2 regions of the Streptomyces lunaelactis genome follow, and region 2 is predicted to be linked to the other one. Evidence: riboswitches for the same ligand, from Rfam matches in the RefSeq annotation. Region 2 holds a riboswitch; the other holds the start of a gene.

Evidence for each region. Region 2 has a riboswitch for cyclic di-AMP ahead of SLUN_RS29600 (M23 family metallopeptidase). Riboswitches for the same ligand answer to the same signal wherever they lie in the genome.
Region 1: it holds a riboswitch for cyclic di-AMP, as region 2 does, so the genes downstream of both, SLUN_RS05600 (C40 family peptidase) here and SLUN_RS29600 (M23 family metallopeptidase) in region 2, are expected to answer to the same signal.

The regions. Positions count from the first base shown of each region.
Region 1 covers NZ_CP026304.1:1,295,588-1,299,791, reverse strand. The annotation lists gene SLUN_RS05615 (ATP-binding protein) at 70-501, shown strand; gene SLUN_RS05610 (LysR family transcriptional regulator) at 564-1,475, opposite strand; gene SLUN_RS05605 (LysE family translocator) at 1,558-2,187, shown strand; gene SLUN_RS05600 (C40 family peptidase) at 2,232-2,711, opposite strand; cyclic di-AMP (ydaO/yuaA leader) riboswitch at 2,715-2,870, opposite strand; gene SLUN_RS05595 (hypothetical protein) at 3,216-3,524, opposite strand; gene SLUN_RS05590 (ATP-dependent Clp protease proteolytic subunit) at 3,532-4,167, opposite strand.
Region 2 covers NZ_CP026304.1:6,420,045-6,424,248, forward strand. The annotation lists gene SLUN_RS29590 (M16 family metallopeptidase) at 1-51, shown strand, start outside; gene SLUN_RS29595 (M16 family metallopeptidase) at 69-1,436, shown strand; cyclic di-AMP (ydaO/yuaA leader) riboswitch at 1,651-1,810, shown strand; gene SLUN_RS29600 (M23 family metallopeptidase) at 1,824-2,594, shown strand; gene SLUN_RS29605 (GntR family transcriptional regulator) at 2,795-3,472, shown strand; gene SLUN_RS29610 (HPr family phosphocarrier protein) at 3,623-3,904, opposite strand; gene SLUN_RS29615 (bifunctional acetate--CoA ligase family protein/GNAT family N-acetyltransferase) at 4,066-4,204, shown strand, end outside.

The sequences.
Region 1 (4,204 bases), 5.1 Mb from region 2:
CGTGGCCGCCCTCGCATTCATCCGCTACGAGTCGGAGCCCGGCCCCGGTGGGAAAGGGACAGCGTCGCCATGGCAGACCATCAGGAAGCCTCCCTCACTCTGCCGAGCGATCCCGCCTCGGTCTCCGAGGCCCGCAGATACGCAACGCACGTCATCGCCGAATGGGGCCTGCCGGTCGAGACCGAGGCCGTCGACACCGTGCGGCTGATCGTCTCCGAGCTCGCCACGAACGCAGTCCAGCACACCTTCGGCCAGTCGCCGACCTTCACCGTCGACCTCCGTCTCGACCGGGACGAGCAGCTGCGCATCGGCGTCACCGACAGCCACCCCCGCTGGCCGCAGCGGCTGCCGGCCGCCGTCCGCCAGGACAACGGCCGCGGCATGGTCATCATCCGCAGCCTGACCGCGGAGTGGGGTGGACAGCTCTCCGTCACGCCGACCCCGGAGGGCGGCAAAACCGTCTGGATCGCCCTGCCGTGGTCGGTCCCGGTCCAGGGCTGACGCCCCCGGAGGGTACGCCTCAGGCCCTGTCAGGCACCCCGCCCGGACTTCCCCGGGGCCGCTTAGCCGCCTGCGCGGCCGAACGTGCCGCGCAGCAGAGCCCGCAGGGACTCGGCGGCGGGACTCGACTCCCCGCCCCGGTGCGCCACCGAGATCGTCCGCCTGAAGGCCGCCGGCTCCAACTGCCGTACGCCGAGCGGCGTCGCGGACATCCCCGCGACCATCTCCGGCACCACCGCCACCCCCAGACCCGCGCTGACGAGCGCGCACACCAGCCCGTAGCCCGGTGACTCGCACACCACGGCAGGAGCAGCCCCGGCCCGCGCCAGCGCACCCTCCACGCCCTTGCGCGGCGGATGCGACGGCGCGCTGCTGATCAGTGGCTGTCCGGCCAGCTCGGCCACCGGGAGCCGGCCCGAGCCGCCCGCCAGCGCATGACCGGGCGCCGTCACCAGCACCAACTCCTCCACGAGCAGCGGTTCCAGCACGACGCCCGCGGGCGACGGCGCCGGATCGGCGGGTTCGTACGCATGGGTCAGCGCCAGATCCACCTCGCCGGCCGCCACCGCCAGGACGCCGCCCGGCGGCTCGTACTCCGCGACGGTCAGCTCCACATCCGGATGCGCCCGGCGGAAAGCGCTCAGTACCGGCGGCAGCAGATGGATGCCGACCGTGGTGAAAGTGCCCACGCGCAGCCGCCCGCCGGAGAGCCCCGCGAGCCGCGCCAGCTCGTGCCTCGCCCGGTCCATCTCGTCCAGCACCCGGCGGGCCCGGGATGCCAGCAGCTCGCCCGCAGCCGTCAGCCGTGCCCCACGGTGGTGCCGCACCAGCAGCGCCGCACCCGCCTCGCGCTCCAGTTTGGCCAGCTGCTGGGAGAGCGCGGGCGCGGTGTAGCCCATACGGGCGGCGGCGCGGGTGATCGAACCGGCCTCCGCGACCGCCACCAGCGCGGCCAGTCGTGTCGGGTCGTACATGCCACCCCTTAAGCGTTTCTTTAGGCAGACCCCGAGGATTCCAAGTACACGCTAAGGCCTGCACGGGTCCAGGATGGTCGGCATGGACGCACAACTGATCGCCTTCATCGGGGTCGCCGCGGGCATGGTCGCCATGCCGGGCGCGGATTTCACCGTCGTCGTGCGCAACGCTCTCGCCTCCCGCCGTGCGGGTGTGGCCTGCGCGGTCGGCGTGGCCGGGGGACTTGTGGTGCACACGGCGCTGGCGGTCGCGGGACTCGCGGCCGTACTGGTCGCGGTGCCGGTGCTCTACCGGACGCTGCAGATCGTGGGCGGCGCGTATGTGCTCTACCTCGGCATCAAGGCCGTGCGCGCCGCGCTGCGTCCGGGGCTGGAGGTGGCGGAGCCCGACGGAGCGCCGGCCGGCGGCGTCCGGCGCAGTCTGCGGCAGGGCTTCCTCACCAACGTCCTCAACCCGAAGGCGCCGGTGCTGTTCCTCAGCCTGCTGCCGCAGTTCGTCCCGGAGGGCGCCCCGGTGCTGCCGCGCACGTTGCTGCTCGCGACGATCGTCGTCCTGCTGGCGCTGCTGTGGTTCCCCATGGTGGCGCTGCTGGTGGACCGGCTGGGCGGGTGGCTGCGGCGCCCGCGTACGACGCGCGCGGTGGAGGGGGTCACGGGAGGGGCGCTGACGGCGCTGGGCGCGACGCTGCTGGCGGAGCCGCTGACGCACTGAGGCGGCGTCCGCTGCGCGGGGTCCGGGGCGGAGCCCGGAAACCGTCAGCGGACCCGGCCGTACCACACGCGCTTCGACCAGATCTTCTCCAGCCGCACCACCGACCCCGACTTCGGCGAGTGCCAGATCTTCCCGCTCCCCGCATAGATCCCCACGTGGTACACGGAGCCCCCCGAGTGGAAGAAGACCAGGTCCCCGCGCTGCCGCGACATGCGCGAGACATGCTTGGACTTGTTGTACTGCTGCTGGGCCGTGCGTGGCAGCTTCTTGCCGGCCTTCTTGTACGAGTAGAGCGTCAGGCCCGAGCAGTCGAACCGCGACGGGCCCGCGGCGCCGTAGCGGTATGGCGCCCCCCTCTTCGAGGCCGCCACCTTGAGGGCCTTGCCCGCATGGACCGTAGTCGCCGCGTGTGCCTCGGACGCGGCGCCCGGCGCCAGCATCGAGCCCCCGACGGCCGCGAGGGTCAGGGCCGATACGGCACCCGCCCGGGAGATCAGAGACGGGACATGAATCTGCGCGGTCATGCGCAACCCTTCGTCAGCCGCCTGTGAAGGATGACCTGTCGGGTTCGGACGGACGAAGATGCCCGGCCGCGGATGCGGCTTCACCCCTAGGGACGGCCGGTCTGTCCGGCCACCCCGTCGTGCTCGGGTCCTCCACTCCTGCCGATGCACTTCTGTCGACCAGACATCCGGAGCGGCGGCAGGACTCGGCGTCCACCCGGACCGCCCCGCCGAGGTGGCGGGGGCTTGTCGTCTCTGGGATCTTGACCCACACCGTGCCGGATTTCCGAGCCGAAACGACGGTATGTGAGTCTCGTCACCCTTGATCTGTTCGGGTGGACAGGGCCGTTTTTGTGACCGGTCCGCGACAGCTGCCGACCCCTGCACCAGCAGCGGAACGACTCATTCCGCCAGATCGGTAGTCGTGTTGCGCAAGTTGTCCGGTACTGCGGTTGAGGCGACTACTACACCGAACGGGGTACACACATTCGTACTCCGATGGCGTAGACGAGAGCAGAGGGCACGTCAAGGCATGGAAGCTGGAGGCATCGTCACGCGGCGCGCCCTGCGCTCTCCGTCGAGCACTCTGAGCGCCCCGGCGAGTGTCGCCGCGTGTACCTCGCTCTCGCCGCGCGTATGCATCAGCGTCAGGGCCTCCTTGAGCGCGCCGGCCCGGCCCACCAGGGCCTGGGCCGCGCGGAGTGCGCCATAGGTGTGCGTCGAGCGGGCCGGATTGATCTGCCCCAGCAGATCGACGACTTCGAGATAGCTGTCGATGAACTCGGCCTCGGCGCGGGTCAGCGCGGGCAGCGGCGGCAGCTCGGGTGGCAGCATCGGGCGCTCACCGCGAACCGGGGCTGATGAGCGAGGTCTTGCGGTTCTTGATCACGTGGTCCACCAGGCCGTAGGACTTGGCGTCCTCGGCGTCGAAGATCTTGTCGCGCTCCAGGTCCTCGGTGACCCGCTCCGGTGTCTGGCCGGTGTGGCGCACGAACATGTCGGTGAGTTGGGCGCGCAGCCGCAGCAACTCCTGCGCGTGGATCTCCAGATCGGACGGCCGGCCCCGCAACGGCTCCTCGAAGGCGGGCTGCTGGACGACGATCCGGGCGCCGGGCAGTGCCATCCGCTTTCCGGGGGCGCCGGCGGCGAGGAGAAGGGCGGCGGTCGAGGCTGCCTGGCCCAGGCAGGTCGTCTCGATGTCGCAGGTGACCACCTGCATCGTGTCGTAGATCGCCGACATGGCGCTGGGTGAGCCGCCGGGGGAGTTGATGTACAGGGAGATGTCGCGGTCCGGCGCCGCGTACTCGAGGTGCAGGAACTGCGCGATCACGTCATTGGCCGAGGTGTCGTCGACGGCGGTCCCGAGAAAGATGATCCGCTCCTCCAGCAGCCTGGAGTACGGGTCGAGGGTGCGGGTCCCCGAGCTGGTGCGCTCGGTGAACTGGGGCAGGACGTAGCGGGCGTCAGGGCGGTTCATGACGTACCTCTCCTCATGCACGGGCCTGTTCGGGTCT
Region 2 (4,204 bases):
GACGCGAGCGACAGCGACGAGAACGACGAGCACGAAGGGGCGGACCAGTGAGCGACGCTGCCGTGACCATGCAGTTCCACCCGCAGCCGACGGCCGGAGAAGCCCGCCCCTGGGCGTTCCCGGCCCCCGGGCGCGGCACGCTGGACAACGGCCTGACCGTGCTGCGCTGCCACCGCCCGGGTCAGCAGGTGGTGGCCGTCGAGATCTCCCTCGACGCCCCGCTGGACGCCGAGCCGGACGGCCTGGACGGCGTCGCCACGATCATGGCGCGCGCCCTGTCGGAGGGCACCGACAAGCACACGGCCGAGGAGTTCGCCGCCGAGCTGGAGCGCTGCGGCGCCACGCTCGACTCGCACGCCGACCACCCCGGTGTCCGCGCGTCGCTCGAGGTCCCGGTCTCCCGGCTGCCCAAGGCGCTCGGCCTGCTCGCCGAGGCGCTGCGCGCCCCTGCCTTCGCGGACAACGAGATCGAGCGGCTCGTACGCAACCGCCTGGACGAGATTCCGCACGAGACGGCCAACCCGTCCCGCCGTGCCGCCAAGCAGCTCTCCAAGGAGCTCTTCCCGGCAACGCTGCGTATGTCGCGCCCCCGCCAGGGCACGGAGGAGACCGTCGCCCGGATCGACTCCGCGGCCGTACGGGCCTTCTACGAGGCGCATGTCCGGCCCGCCACCGCCACCGCGGTGATCGTCGGCGACCTCACCGGCGTCGATGTGGACGCGGTGCTCGCCGACACCCTCGGCACCTGGACGGGCAACAGCGCGTCGCCCCGTCCCGTACCGGCGATCACCGCCGACGACACCGGCCGTGTGGTGATCGTGGACCGCCCCGGCGCGGTCCAGACGCAGCTGCTGATCGGCCGCATCGGCCCGGACCGCCACGACCGTGTGTGGCCGGCCCAGGTGCTCGGCGCGTACTGCCTGGGCGGCACCCTCACCTCCCGTCTCGACCGCGTCCTGCGCGAGGAGAAGGGCTACACCTACGGCGTGCGGGCCTTCGGCCAGGTGCTGCGCTCCGCGCCCGACGGGTCGGGCGCCGCGATGCTCGCCATCAGCGGCTCCGTGGACACCCCCAACACCGGCCCGGCGCTCGACGACCTCTGGAAGGTGCTGCGCACGCTCGCGGCGGAGGGGCTCACCGACGCCGAGCGCGATGTCGCCGTGCAGAACCTGGTGGGCGTCGCCCCGCTGAAGTACGAGACGGCCGCGTCCGTCGCGGGCACGCTCGCCGACCAGGTCGAGCAGTTCCTCCCGGACGACTACCAGGCGCAGTTGTACGTACGCCTGGCCGAGACGGGCACCGTGGAGGCGACGGCCGCGGCCGTCAGCGCCTTCCCGGTGGACCGTCTGGTCACCGTGCTCGTCGGCGATGCTTCGAAGATCGAGGAGCCGGTCAGGGCGCTGGGCATCGGTGAAGTGACTGTTGTCACAGGCTGATTGAGTACGTCCGGCAAACAATTCCGGACGCGCAAGCGGAACCCCGGCATCCAGAGCGTTGCCGGGGTTCCGCCTTTTGTCCGTTTTATTGGAGAGGTTGCCTGTCTGCCCTGTGGCGTGCGCTACAAAAGGGGCTGTCTGTTTGGTGATTGAAAGATGAGCCGCCTAGCGTCGGTGCGGCTGTCCGCCAGTAGCCCGCCGCATCCGCGGCATCGGACAGCCATCGCCGAGTCCCCGTCAGGCGCGAGCCTGGGGAGCCGGGGACCCACTCAGTCCCTGGGGTGAATCGGGCGCCTTCGCACCTGGAGGGGCCCGTAGGAGACCTTCCTGCTCCGAACCCGTCAGCTAACCCGGTAGGCGAGAAGGAAGGAAAGGATCAGCCACTTCATGGCGTTCACCCGTGCCACCGGGAAGCACCGTGCCCCGGGCCGAATGACGCGCAAGAAGGCGAACTTCGCCGGCGTCGCGGCTCTCGCCACCACTGGCGTCATCGGAACCCTCGCTTCCCCGGCGCTCGCTGCCGAGACCGGCGCGACCACCGTGGAGGACACCGGCCTGACCCAGATCGTGGCCGCCGACTCCCTCGCCGACCAGATCGCCGACCAGGCCGCCGCCCAGAAGCAGGAGGCCGCTGAGGCCGCCGCCAAGGCGAAGGCCGAGGCCGAGGCGAAGCGCAAGGCGGAAGCCCGCGCCAAGGAGGCCCGCGAGGCCAAGGAGCGCGCCGCCCGTGAGGCCGAGCGCAAGCGCCTGAACTCCTTCGTGTCGCCGATCAGCGGCAGTTACGTCTCCACCGGCTACCAGGCCGGCGGCGCCGTCTGGTCCTCCGGCAGCCACACCGGCATCGACTTCCACGCCGCGTCCGGCACGTCCGTGCACGCGGTGGGCCTGGGCACCGTCGTCGAGGCCGGCTGGGGCGGCGCGTACGGCAACAACGTCGTGATCAAGATGAACGACGGCTCGTACACGCAGTACGGCCACCTCTCGTCCATCAGCGTCTCGGTCGGCCAGAGCGTGACCCCGGGTCAGCGGATCGGCCTCTCCGGCGCGACCGGCAACACCAGCGGGCCGCACCTCCACTTCGAGGCCAGGACCAGCCCCGAGTACGGCTCCGACATCAACCCGCTCGCGTACCTGCGCGCGCACGGCGTGAACGTCTGAGCGCAGCTCCGCGGAACTGCTCACCGAAGGCCCCGGCACCCCCCGCCGGGGCCTTCGGTGTTTGCCGCGCACCTGGACCCCTGGCCAAAAGATATCCATGGATTCCGGTGGGCCATCGGAAAATCCGGCCCACTGCAATAGAGTCACCGGACAGACGTCAATCGGCTGCGTTTCGCGCGGATTAAAGCGGAGGTTCGGTCATGCGCATTCCCGCGCACTCGGTATGCACGGCGATCCGCGACGACATCGTCTCCGGTGTATTCGAGCGCGGCAGCCGGCTCACCGAGGAGCAGCTGGCCCGCCGCTACGGCGTCTCCCGCGTCCCGGTGCGCGAAGCCCTTCGCACCCTGGAGTCCGAGGGCTTCGTCACCACTCGCCGGCACGCCGGCGCTTGCGTCGCCGAGCCCACCGAGCGGGAGGCCGCCGACCTCCTGGAGATCCGGATGCTGCTGGAGCCCATGGGCGCGGCGCGTGCCGCCCAGCGTCGTACCGACGCACACCTCAAAGTGCTGCGTGGCCTGGTCAGACTGGGTCAGGAGCGGGCCCGCCGCGGCCAGGGCGAGGATCTGCGGTCACTGGGCGGATGGTTCCACGAGACGCTCGCCCAGGCCTCCGGCAGCCCCGCGCTGATCGCCCTGCTCACCCAGCTGCGGCACAAGATCGCCTGGATGTACGCCGTCGAGCAGCCGGCCAAGCCCATGGAGTCCTGGGCCGAGCACGGCGCGATCGTGGACGCCGTGGCGCGCGGCGACGTGGAGAGGGCGCGGGCGCTGACGGCCCTGCACACCGAACGGGCCACCGCCGCGCACCGGCTGCGCCGCCCCGAGCGCGTGAGGACTTCGCAACATCCCGTAAACACCGCGAGCGTCCAGCATTAACAGTGGCGCCGTATACAAAGGAAAGATATCCGCGGGACTTCTTTTCTGCTGCCCGAAATTGAATGGCACCGGGACCCGGAAAAGAACGAAGCCGTGGTGCCCCGAATTCGGGACGCCACGGCTTCGTGATGGGTCATTCGGCAGTCCGGCTCAGACGGTCTCGGGGAGCTCCTCGAGACCCTCGGCGACCAGCTTGGCCAGACGGTCCAGGGCGGCGTCGGCGCCGTCCGCCTCGGAGGCGAGCACGATCTCCTCGCCACCCTGGGCACCCAGGCCGAGCACCGCGAGCATGGAGGCGGCGTTGACCGGGTTGCCCTCCGCCTTGGCGATCGTCATGGGGACGCCGGCGGCCGTGGCGGCACGGACGAAGATGGAAGCGGGGCGGGCGTGCAGGCCCTCGGCCCAGCCGACATTGACGCGGCGCTCAGCCATGGTGTTGCCCTTCAAGTCTTAGCGGGTTGTCTAGACCAGTCTCTCATGCGTTGCCGCGTGCTCATAGCGACCCCGGGCCCCGGAACGCCGCCGATCGGCCTCCTCAGACTGCCCCGCGGCAACCTCCTCCGCGACCGGTGCGTGAGCCGTACGCTTTCCCCATGCAGACCTCGTCGGATCACGCTTACCCCGACCACTGGGAAGCGGACGTGGTGCTGCGCGACGGTGCCACCGCGCACATCAGGCCCATCACCACCGACGACGCCGAACGCCTGGTCAGCTTCTACGAGCAGGTCTCCG